Regions from separate parts of the Clostridium neonatale genome, predicted to be linked through region 3. Evidence: riboswitches for the same ligand, from Rfam matches in the RefSeq annotation. Region 3 holds a riboswitch; each other region holds the start of a gene.
What was found. A riboswitch is a leader RNA that binds a small molecule or an ion and turns the genes downstream of it on or off. The one in region 3 is predicted to bind lysine.
Positions count from the first base shown of each region.

Region 1: another riboswitch for lysine. It lies ahead of CNEONATNEC86_RS20760 (transporter substrate-binding domain-containing protein); the one in region 3 lies ahead of CNEONATNEC86_RS00400 (Na+/H+ antiporter NhaC family protein).
Region 2: another riboswitch for lysine. It lies ahead of dapA (4-hydroxy-tetrahydrodipicolinate synthase); the one in region 3 lies ahead of CNEONATNEC86_RS00400 (Na+/H+ antiporter NhaC family protein).

Region 1 covers NZ_UICR01000003.1:567,321-571,616, forward strand. The annotation lists gene CNEONATNEC86_RS20750 (amino acid ABC transporter ATP-binding protein) at 162-899, opposite strand; gene CNEONATNEC86_RS20755 (amino acid ABC transporter permease) at 912-1,688, opposite strand; gene CNEONATNEC86_RS20760 (transporter substrate-binding domain-containing protein) at 1,754-2,572, opposite strand; lysine riboswitch at 2,718-2,901, opposite strand; gene CNEONATNEC86_RS20765 (zinc-ribbon domain-containing protein) at 3,269-3,421, opposite strand; gene CNEONATNEC86_RS20770 (hypothetical protein) at 3,684-3,890, opposite strand; gene CNEONATNEC86_RS20775 (DUF2000 domain-containing protein) at 4,258-4,296, opposite strand, start outside.
Region 2 covers NZ_UICR01000003.1:466,413-470,708, forward strand. The annotation lists gene CNEONATNEC86_RS20270 (SulP family inorganic anion transporter) at 1-856, opposite strand, end outside; gene dapA (4-hydroxy-tetrahydrodipicolinate synthase) at 1,063-1,929, opposite strand; lysine riboswitch at 2,092-2,259, opposite strand; gene CNEONATNEC86_RS20280 (TSUP family transporter) at 2,344-3,114, opposite strand; gene CNEONATNEC86_RS20285 (HAD family hydrolase) at 3,341-4,057, shown strand; rRNA gene rrf (5S ribosomal RNA) at 4,093-4,209, opposite strand.
Region 3 covers NZ_UICR01000001.1:87,334-91,629, reverse strand. The annotation lists gene CNEONATNEC86_RS00410 (M56 family metallopeptidase) at 1-137, opposite strand, end outside; gene CNEONATNEC86_RS00405 (BlaI/MecI/CopY family transcriptional regulator) at 138-518, opposite strand; gene CNEONATNEC86_RS00400 (Na+/H+ antiporter NhaC family protein) at 696-2,423, opposite strand; lysine riboswitch at 2,603-2,776, opposite strand; gene CNEONATNEC86_RS00395 (ABC1 kinase family protein) at 2,852-4,296, opposite strand, start outside.

The DNA of each region.
Region 1 (4,296 bases), on a different contig from region 3:
TGTTTCTAAAAATATAAATATAATTTTTCTCTTCATCAATCCATGCCTTTGTAATAGTACAGGCTAGACTCCATGAGGCGCAAATCCATCAGTAAGAGAATAATTTTGATGTTCAACATCATTTAATCTATTGTTTATATACAAAAAAACTAGGCATAAACCTAGTTTTTTAAAGTACGTTTTAAGAATTCTCTTGTTCTTTCTTTTTTAGGATTATTGAAAATCTCTTCTGGATCTCCTTCTTCTTCGATAATACCATTATTCATAAATACAACTCTATCTGATACTTCTCTTGCAAATTCCATTTCATGAGTTACAACTAGCATAGTAAGTCCGCTTTCTGCAAGTTCCTTCATTACCTTTAATACTTCTCCAACCATTTCAGGATCTAAAGCAGATGTTGGCTCATCAAATAATATTACATCAGGTTCCATAGATAATGCTCTTGCTATTGCTACCCTTTGTTTTTGTCCACCAGATAATTGTTTTGGCTTAGCATTTATATAATTACTCATACCTACAATCTCTAAATACTTCATAGCAACTTTTTCAGCTTCTTCTCTACTTCTTCCTAAGACCTTCATTTGTCCAACTACACAGTTACTTAAAACATTGTGGTTGTTAAATAAATTAAATTGCTGAAATACCATTCCTAATTTAGTTCTATATTTATATATATCATGTTTATCATCTAATATATTTTCACCATTATATATAATTTCCCCGCCTGTTGGTTTTTCTAAAAGATTTACACATCTTAATAATGTTGATTTTCCAGATCCTGAAGATCCTATAATACAAACAACTTCTCCCTTATTAACTGAAAAATCTATATCTTTTAAAACCTTATGGTCTCCAAAGGATTTACTTAAGTGTTTAATTTCAATTATTTTTTCCATTTCGATTCCTCCTTAAGCTACCACATTACCATTAACTTTTTTAGCTATATCTTCTGGTGTTTCAACTTGCATTTGATTTCCTGCAATAATATAATTTTCTGGTCCATCTAGTTTCTTTTCTATTGCTCTTAATATTCTTGTAACTGTAAATGTCATAATGAAATAGATTATACATGATATAAAGAACGATTCAAAATATCTGAAATTATTTCCTGATATAGTCTTAGTTTGGAAATATAGTTCTGATACAGATATAACATTTAATACAGATGTATCTTTTATATTTATTACGAACTCATTACCTGTTGCTGGTAAAATATTTCTAACAACTTGTGGTAATACTACATTTATCATAGTCTGAAAATGATTCATTCCTATTGCTTGCGCTGCTTCAAATTGTCCCTTATCTATTGAAACAATACCACCTCTTACTATTTCAGACATATATGCACCTGTATTTACTGATACTATAAATAGTCCTGCTAAAACTCTATCTATGTCTATTCCAAAAGCTGCCGCAGATCCATAATAAATAACCATAGCTTGCACTATCATAGGAGTTCCACGGAAAAACTCTATATAAATCGATAAAATTGAGTTAATTATTTTTAGAAATACTCTTTTAGTTCCTTTTTCTGGAATAGGAATTGTCCTTATAACTCCCACTATAAGACCTATAAGCGTTCCCACTAATGTTCCTATTATAGAAATTAATAATGTCATTCCAGCCCCACGTAAAAGCATTGGCCAGTTATTTTGCAGTATCTTAATTATCCATTCTAGACTCATAAAAAACTCTCCTTAAAATATTTAATTATAGGATTTAGGCTTTTTATAATAATCTATACCCTGAGCTATTGAGCCGCTGGTTGATTTTTAATAGCCGTATCCATTATTTCTAATCTTTCTTCTTCTGATATTCCTTTTAAAATTTCATTTATCTTATCTTTTAATTCACTTCCCTTTTGTACACCAACTGCTATAGCTGTATCTTCTTCTGATGTAACAAAACCATCTTTAAATTCTATCATTTTAAAGTTGTCATTTGCCATTTGAGCACTTAAGGCTTCTGGTCTTTCTGTGACATAACCATCTATAACTCCGCTTTCTAAAGCAACTCTCATAGCTGGGAAATTATCCATAGCTGGTTGTTTATTAACTGATGGTATTTGATCTATTACTGAATAGTGGAAAGTATTTAATTGAGCTGTTATTTTAGCTCCTGAAAAATCATTTAGTGTCGTTGCATTATCATATGCTCCACCATTTTTTACTAGCATTACTAGGTCTGACTTATAATAAACATCTGAAAAATCTATTGTTTCCTTACGTTCTTCTGTTGGAGACATACCTGCAATAATAGCATCTATTTTTCCCGATGTTAATGATGGTACTAATCCATCCCATTCAGTTTTAACTATAACTAATTCTTTTCCTAATGAATCAGCTATTTTCTTTGCTATTTCTACGTCATATCCGCCAGCATATTCCGAACTTCCTTCTATTTTTACTGCACCATTTGAATCATCCAGCTGAGTCCAATTGAAAGGTGCATATCCTGCTTCCATCCCTACTCTAAACACATTTTCTGATGAAGCCTTTGTCCCACATCCTGTTAATGTCATTGTTGCTGTTACCACAGCTAAAATTAGTGCTGATAATCTTTTTTTCATATTTACCCTCTCCTTTTTTATAATAAAAAAACCAACCCAAAGGGCTGGTACTATCTTCAATATTTTAGATAATATTATATGAATTTATAAAAACTACTACTATATGGCCTAGCTTAAATTTCATATAATATCCCCTCATCTTTCTAATTGAGATAGCACAACTTAATAAACTGGGGAGTTTATTAAGACAGTCCTGCAGCTCTTAACTACAGACCCAGCAAGCAACACTGAGATATATTGCAAACTTCGGCAAAATCCCCTTCTCCATAGCTTCATTGCTCTCTCTAGCTCTGCTAAAGACTGTTGGATTCTGCGCCTCTACCTCACAGTAAAGTGAGGCATATATTTAATTTTATGACATAATGATAACTATATATTTAGCTTTTGTCAATCTTTTTAAAATTTTTTTATTAATATTAAAAATTAAAATTCGTTTATAGATTTATACTTATAAATTAATTCTTTTTAATACGATTCTCTGTTAATTTTTAATTATATAATTTCAGCAAATTTCACATTTACTTTCACTGCTATATAAGTTCCCCCCCACAAAAAGCAAGTTTTGGTCTGTCACTTATGATACAGTTCTCCGTATCGCTAATAAGTGAGGTTTTTAATTAATATATTATTCATTTTTATTATAATAGAATATCAAAAAAGGTTGTAGCCTAAACTACAACCTATAACAATCTAAAATTATCTTCTATTTTGTTCTTTTTTAGCTCTTCTACAAGATGGACATCTTGTAGGCTCATTTTCGAATCCTTTTTCTTTATAGAATTCTTGTTCTCCTACTGAAAATATGAATTCACTTCCGCAATCTCTGCATGTTATTGTCTTATCTGTCATAAATATTCCTCCTAAAATTAAAGATTCTAAATTGATATAATAATCTCTAATTCTCGAGAAACTATTTACCTAAATGAAACTTTTTTTGTTAGCAAATTTGCTACTCATTTATAATAACATATTATTTATTTAATTGCAACCTTTTTTTATTATTTTTTACAATTGATAGAGATATTACCCTAAATGACGCCATACACTTTGAATGGTATAGATCTTCCAATTCTGATTCTGACAATGATAAACTAATAGGAACAGATGAAAATTATAAATTAGTTAATGCTGATGCAAATTCATTTATTAGATTAATTGGATACTTTAATGAATAAAAATTCCAAGCTATTACAGGAAGATTTAATAAAAAAGCTACAATTAGTTTTAGCTCTTCTTCATCAAAACATAAATCCAATACTTCAAAATATGAACAAACTAGCATACCTGTTGTAAGTGAAAAGAATGACAGCTCCGTCACACAAATTCCAATTCAAATAACTACAGGAAATGATAGAGCTAAAAAAGAAAATATAATATTTACTGAAGATAAAGCTAATGAGGCAATTGAAACATAAAAAAAACAAGGTAATGATGTAGCTAAAATACTTATACCTGATAATAATTATTATATATCAGAGGTAAATGTAAGTTTTCCTAAAACTACACTTTCTGCACTTTAAACTGGAAATGTCTCTTTAGAAATAAATACAGTAAATGCAAGAATTTCTTTACCAAAAGACTCTATACATGATTTATTTTTTGTATATATTTTCTATATTCTGATGTTGACATAGAATTAAGTCTTTTTGATACCTACGATTATTATAGTATTATATTTTATACAATCATCGTAACAATGGCATGCTGCCTGTTAGCTTATTGAC
Region 2 (4,296 bases), on a different contig from region 3:
GCGCTACTAATTCCATATTTGAATCATGTGTATCATCTATCATTTCATCAGCCACAACTGCTGATAATAATGATTCTAATGCCCCTAATATTGCAATTGTTATTGCTGGTGCAAATAGTTTATTTATAGTAGCTATACTGAATGAAGGTAATGCTGGAATTGGTATAGCCGATGATATTTCAGTAAATCTGCTACCTATTGTATCTACTGGCAAATGTAAAACTTGTACTAAAAGGGTAGATACTATAAGGGCAATCATTGATCCTGGTATTACCTTATTTACCTTTGGCCAAAGTGCAATTATTATTATACAACCTATTCCAATTGCTAATGAATATATATTTAATGTATTCATATTTGCAAAATAGCTTTCCCATTTTGGAATAAATTCTGCTGGTACATTATCTATTTGTAATCCTAGCAAATCTTTAAGCTGGCCTGAGAAAAGTGTAACGGCTATGCCAGCAGTAAATCCAACTGTTATAGTTTTAGGTACATACCTAATAAGAGAACCAAATCTTAATAAACCCATAATAACTAATATAATTCCTGCCATAATTACAGCTGTAATTAATCCGTCTAATCCATGTTCTGCAATTATTGAATATATTATAGTAACAAATGCAGCTGTTGGACCTCCAATTTGAACTTTACTTCCCCCAAGAAAAGAAATTAGAAATCCAGCAAAAATTGCTGTTATAAGACCTTTTTCTGGTGAAACACCAGATGATATAGCAAGTGCTATTGATAGTGGTAATGCTATAACAGCCACAATAATTCCCGCTATTATATCTTTTGCCACCTGATTCTTAGTGATCTCTTTGTTTTTGAACATTGTAAAGAGTTTTGGCATCATTGTTTTATCACATCCTTTAAATTTGTACCCTATAATATTACTCTTTTTTACATAGTCAGTCAAAAAATTGCTTCAAAGTAATGTTTATCATTCTAATATCTATTAAAATCTACAACGTTTTCTCACAAAATCTCTTAATAATTTAATAAAAACTGATGTTATTAAATTATTTAATAATATCAGTTTCATATATAGTTCATATTTTATTATTTGCTTAATATTATATTCAATTCTTCTTTCAATTCATCACTTATTGCTGTTAATGGTAATCTAACTTCATCAGACTCAATTAATCCTTTTTTCTTTAAACAAAACTTAATAGGAGAAGGATTCGGCTCTTTAAATAAAAGGGGAATAAATTCATATAGTTCTTTCCATACTTTTAACGCATCCACATGGTTATTAGATTTTACAAGATTATATACTTTTATAAAATCAGCAGTTCTTAAATGTGCAGATGCCATTATTCCCCCATGACCTCCAAGTAAGAGTGTATTATAAAATAATCCATCATCTCCAGTTAATATGGAAAAATCTTTTGGTGGGTTTAAAAGTAAATCTGTAGTTTGCTTCAAGTTAGCACAACAGTCCTTTATTCCAATTATATTATTTAAATCAGCTAGCTTATATATTGTTTCATTTTCTATATTTACACCTGTTCTATATGGAATATTGTATACAACTATATCTAATCTTGTAGCTTCAGATAAGCTTTTAAAATGCTCAAATATTCCTTTTTGACTCGGTTTTGAATAGTAAGGTGTAACAGAAAGTATCCCATCAATATCATATCTTTCTATTGTCTTCACTTTCTTTACTAATTCACTAGTATTATTACCTCCAAGTCCAATATATATAGGAACTCTTTTATTATTTACTTCAATTGTTTTCTCTACTATTTCCTCATACTCACATGATGATAATGTTGGTGATTCTCCTGTTGTTGCAAGAGGCATAAACCCATTTACTCCTTGATCTATATAATGATTAATCATATTTTCATATGATTTAACATCTAACTTTCCATCTTTAAATGGCGTTACTAATGGTACAATTACACCTTGAATCTTCATTTTTTAATACACTCCTTTTAATTTTGTAATTAAATAGGAAAACCCGTCTGATATAAAACCAGACGGGTAGAGTTAATCACTAAAGCTAAGACGAAACTATTTTTGAAATCTTTTGAAATATTCATATATGAATAAATGTAATTATAATAAATAGTTTCATCAAACCTCTGTAGCTCTCCACTTTCGTGACAGTTATACATATATTCTATGTATACCCAGAAACAAATCTTTGCATAATTTCTTCCTTCGGCCATAGCACCTTTCCTAAATTAATCATAGCTTGCCAGCTCATAATAAGTACTTATTGCTTACAGCACCTCTACCTTAGGCTTTTCCTAATTAAATTACTAATAATTATAGCACTATATTAATAATATGTAAATATTTTTTAATTTATCTAAATAATTATAAAATTTATAAATCAAAAAATCCTAAAAGAACTTTTATAAATAACATTCCTACCACTAATAAAATAATTGGTTTAATGAATTTCGCTCCATTTTTAACTGCTAAATGAGCTCCTATATAATTTCCTGCTACTGAACATACTGCTGCTGGTATTCCTATGGCAAATGACACTTTAGAGCCTAATATGTAGGCTATTAAAGCTCCTATATTAGATGCAAGGTTAACTACCTTAGCATTTCCTGATGCCGTAATTAAATTAAATCCTAATAATGAGGTGAAAGCTAGTACTAAAAATGTTCCTGTACCTGGTCCAAAAAAGCCATCATAGCCTCCTATTATAAATCCAATTATTAAAGACATAAAATACATATCTTTTTTTTTAATTTCTTTTTCTTCTTCTACTGAACCGAAACTTCTATTAAATAATAAAAATACTGCTACAATTGGCAATATGATCATTAAACAATAATGTAAGTACTTTTCATCTAATATCAAAACTAATTTTGCTCCAAGCCAAGATCCTATTATTGCACCAATAGCTGATAATATAGCTAGTTTTAATTTTATATTTCCACTTTTGAAAAATTTACTAGTCGCTACAGCAGTTCCTATACTATTAGCAAATTTATTAGTTCCATAAGCCACATATATAGGCACACCAGCAAAAATATATGCTGGAAGTGATATTAATCCACCACCGCCAGCAACTGCATCAACAAATCCTGCTAAAAATACTAGTGGGCACACTATAATTAGCATTGTTATATATGATTCCATATAATTCCCCCTATTTATGTCCAATGCTTATATTTTAGATATATTCTGATTTCATGTCAAATAATATATAACAATTTCATATGTGAATATTTCCAAAAAGTATTCTTAAACAAGGATTTATCAACTTATATATAGAATAATTTATATGTTATCTTTATTTTTATTATAAAGATTTATATTATATAAATTTATAGTGCAATCTATAACAAGAAAGAAGGATTTATTCATGTATACTAATTATATATTTGACCTTTATGGAACATTGGTAGATATACATACTAATAAAAAATCTAAAATTCTTTGGAGTAAACTTTCATTGTTTTATTCATTTAATGGTGCTATATATTCTTCTGATGAATTAAAAGCATCATATCTTAATAAATTTAAAGAAAAACAGAAATCTTTATCTCATACTAAATATCCAGATTTCCCATTAGAAAATATATTTAAAATTCTTTATGAAGAAAAAGAAGTTAAACCATCTGAAGATTTAGTTAAATCAACAGCACATCTGTTTAGAACTCTTTCAATAAAATATTTAAAACTTTATAATGGGGTAATAGAACTATTAGAATTACTAAAAAGAAAAGAAAAAAATATTTATCTATTATCAAATGCTCAACAAGTATTCACTCTGTATGAAATGAGAATTTTAGATATAGAAAAATATTTTGATAAAATCTATTTTTCATCTGATTATTATATTTGCAAACCTGATTCAAAATTTTTTGAGCAATTAATTAGTGACCTTAATTTAGATATAAAAAAATCTATAATGATTGGAAATGATCCTATTTGTGATATAAAAGGTGCTCAGTCAGTTGGATTAGATACATTATATATACATTCAAATTTATCTCCTGAAATAAAGCACGAATTTAATCCTACATATAAAGTTATGAATGGAGATGTTAATCAAATATCATCGCTTATTATAAACTAAAAAGAGATAGTTATTTCTAACTATCTCTTAAACTTACCTAGCAACGTCCTACTCTCCCACACAGTCTCCCATGCAGTACCATCGGCGCTATAGACCTTAACTTTCCTGTTCGGAATGGGAAGGAGTGTTACCTCTATGCCATCATCACTAGATGCATAAATTTCCGAAATCTTTGATTTCGTTGAAATTTAGCACTCCTCAGCTTCAGCTGATGGAGTTTCCTTTAAAAGAAACTAATT
Region 3 (4,296 bases):
ATCAGCCTAGCAATTAAAATTAACCATATATAATAATGGGCTTTAGCTGACATTTTATGCTTAAATATAGTTTTTATTAATAAAATGCAAGCTGTCATTATTGTAGTAATAATCGCTATATTTAATAGCATAAACATCTAATCATCTTCTTCCATTTTATTTATTATATTCATTAATTCTTCTTCTTCCTTTTTGGATAAATTACTTTCTTTTACTAATGTAGATACAAACATAGATAACGAATTATCAAATACTTTTGCTAAAAAATTTTTAGTTTCATTAATTTTACATTCTTGTTCTTTTACTGCACATTTATATAAAAAATTTTTCCCTTGACTCTTATCTGCTACTACAAATTCTTTATCCGTCAGTCTCTTAACCAATGTTTTTATAGTTGAATAACTCCAGCCTCTTCCTTCTAATTGCTCTACTATAAAACTCATTGTACTATTAGGATTTTTCCATAACACTTTCATAACTTCCCATTCTGATTCACTTATAGAGTACTCTTTTTCCAATTCCGCACTTCCTTTCTAAGCTACAGGTGTAACCCTGCTTATAGGTTACACCTGTAGCCTATAAATGTCAATATGTTATTCTTATCTTTTTTAATTAATATTTAAGTAAAAAAACTACCACAGAATAACTTTTTAAATCATTCTGTGGTAGTTTTTAATATAATTTATAGCTTATTCTTAAATCACTTCTACATTATCAACTGGCTTACCTACGAAATAAACTAGTGCAAATATCGCAGCTGTTGCTAATGGTAATACAAGCCATATAGAAAGTCCTAATCCTACTGGAATATATCCAAATAGTATTGTAATTGCTGCTACAGATAACGCATATGGCATTTGAGTTCTAACATGACTAATATGATCACATCCTGCTCCCATTGATGACATAATTGTCGTATCTGAAATTGGAGAACAGTGATCCCCAAAAATAGCTCCAGTTAAAACAGCACTCGTACCTACTATAACGTATCCCATTTCAGGCGATATTGAGTATGAAAGAGGGATCGCAAGTGGCATTAATATTCCCATAGTCCCATATGCTGTACCTGTTGCAAATGATATAACTGCTCCTAAAATGAATATTATACTTGGTAATAAAAATTGAGGTATTGAACTTGAAAGCAATTTAACTAAATATGCTGCAGTTCCTAACTCTTTTATCACTGAACTTAATGACCATGCAAGTATTAATATAACTCCTGTTATGATTAATCCTTTCATTCCATCTATCCAGACTTCTACTGCTTCTGAGAATGTAAATATTTTTTTACATACAGCCATAAATATGGCAACAATAGATGCAAATAATGCTGATTGGAATAATGCTACCGATGCATCTGATGCACTAAAAGCTTCTCTTATAGCTGTAAATGAAGCTGGTGATGTTGTCATTAAATTTTGAAGTACAACATCTTCACCACCCATAATTGCAGTATATCCACTATAATAAAAACTTATCAGAGCTGATATCATTAACGCTCCAATTGGAATAATTGCATTCCATACGCTTAGTTTAACACCTTCTTTAGGTGCCATTTCATCTTCTACATCTTTATCAAGAGTAATTTCTTTACTTGCATCTGATATGTATCCTTTTCTTGCATTTATTTCCGCTTTTCTCATGGGACCAAAATCTCTTAATAAAAGTGATGTAGCAACAACAAAAATTAAAATTAATATGTTATAGAATCTATATGGAATCGTACTTAAAAATACTCCAAATGCATCTACTTCCTGACCTATTAATGTGAAACCATCTTTTATTAATCCAACTTCTAACCCAATCCATGTAGATACAATCATAATTCCTGCAATTGGTGCTGCTGTAGCATCAATTATAAAAGATAATCTTTCTCTTGAAATTTTCATCTTATCTGCTACCGGCTTCATTATTGGTCCGACAATTAATGAATTTGCATAATCATCAAAGAATACCAATACTCCCAAGAACCATGTTATTAATTGAGCACTTCTTGGAGTTTTTGCCTTTTTAGCAAGAGACTCTGCAATTGCTTTTGCTCCGCCCATTTTACTGACTAAGCTTATAACTCCTCCAATTACCATAACTTGAAGAACAATACCTGCATTCCATGGATCTGCTAATGAGTTTAATGCTCTTTGTACAAAATCTAAAAATGCTTGAATAATAGCCATAAATGGATTACTTCCTATAATCTGTAATAAAAAACATCCTGATAGAGTTCCTATAAATAGTGATATTACAACATTTTTTGTTATAAATGCTAATGCGATTGCTATAATTGGTGGAAGTATAGTCCAAAGTCCAAATTTTTCTGCATTAACCTCTGCAACGTCAGCTGCAAAAACTGCTGTCGATGCCATTATTAACATAATTAATGTCAATAAAAACACACGGTAGCTTCTTGAATTTTTCATGTTAATGATCCTCCTAATCTTTATTGTGATAAATTTAAAGATAGAAATTAAGTAATTAACTTATAAAATACAATTATGGCTCTAAGAAATTTATTTTCTAAATTTAAAATAAATTCTTAATCAAAAAAATAAGACCTTGAGATAACACCCAAGGTCTTTAAAAACATAATATGTTTTACATAACCACGAATGATAGCTCACCACAAAGTACTTGTGACAGTTTTGCATATATTCTATGCAACCCCAGCTCTATAACCTTAAAGCATTAGTTATAGACTTCGGCAATATTTCCTTTCATATTACTTCAAAGTGCTTAGCTCCATAATATTACTATTAAATATTGCGCCTCTATCTCTTACTTTATTCACTTTTATATGATATAGAATACCTTATTTTTAATTTTATTTCAATATTTTTTGATTTTATTGTTAGTTTTATTTCTTCTTTCGACATTCATTTGCTCTGCTCATAGATATTAGAACTTTTATAGCTAACATAAAAGCAATTGCGTATCCACCAATCCCTATTATTGATATTCCTCTATATAAAGGCTTAACATCATTACTGATAATTAATGATGAAGATAATATTAACGCAGCAATAACAACACCTTCTGTTAATCTATTTACCATTTTATTAGCTTGCTTAATTATTTCATCTATCTCATTAATTCGTATATCTAGTGTAAGCTTTCCATCTGATAATTTATTCAAAACCTCTACAGTCTTTGTAGGAATTTTCATAGAATCTCTTGTAAAACAATATAGTGAAATTATTAATTCTTCTTTCTCTAAACATCTTAAAATCGTAGTTCTATTATTTGATTTCATAAAATTAGCAATTACATTTACTATTTCTCGATCTGGGTCAAGATAAGCAATTACTCCTTCTAACAAAATTAAGCTCCTTGTCAAGGAAACCAATTCTCTAGGTAACTGTATATTATTTTCCCTTGTAATATTCCATATTTCTTGAACAAGTTCTGATATTTTTATATTTTTTATAGATGTTTCTAAATAAACATCGAAAATATATGAAACTGAATCGTATATATCTACTTTATTGACCTTTCCTTTCTTTATAGCTATTGCTAAAATGCAGTTAACCAGTTTTTCTTTATCATGAGTAGCTATATTAAGCCATTTTTTCATGTTATCACTTAGTTGTCCTACTATGCCAAAATCTATAAAACATATTTTCCCTTCTGAAATCAATAAATTTCCGGGATGTGGATCTCCATGAAAAAAGCCATCTTCAAATATATGTTTACAGAATGCTAATGTCAATTTATCAGCAATATCATTTATATCATATCCATTCTGCTCAAGCTCTTTTATATCATTTATTTTTATACCATCAATATTTTCTAATACTAAAACCTTATCACTTAACAACTCTCTAACTACATAAGGTGCATAAATAGGTGCAGTATTTTTATTTAACTCGCTAAATTTCTCTATATTACCAGCTTCTGATATAAAATCAAGTTCTTGAATTGTTGTGAATTTTATTTCTTCCAGCGCTTCTATAGGATCAATTATAGGTATATTTATTCTTCCTTCAGCAATCTTCAATATCTTCATCAGAATAGCAATATCTTTTATTATTTTTTCATATATTTTAGGCCTTTGAATTTTTAAAACGACCTCTCTGCCATCTTTTAATATTCCTTCATATACTTGTGCTATAGATGCTGATGCTATTGGAGCCCTATTAAGATATTGAAAACTTTCATCTATAGTTGTGTTCAGTGATTTTTCAAAAACTAACTTCATATCGTCAAAATTTTCCACTATCGCTGAATCTTGTAACTTAACTAACTCATCTATGTATTCTTTTGGCAATAAATCTGGTCTGGTGCTTAATATTTGACCTATCT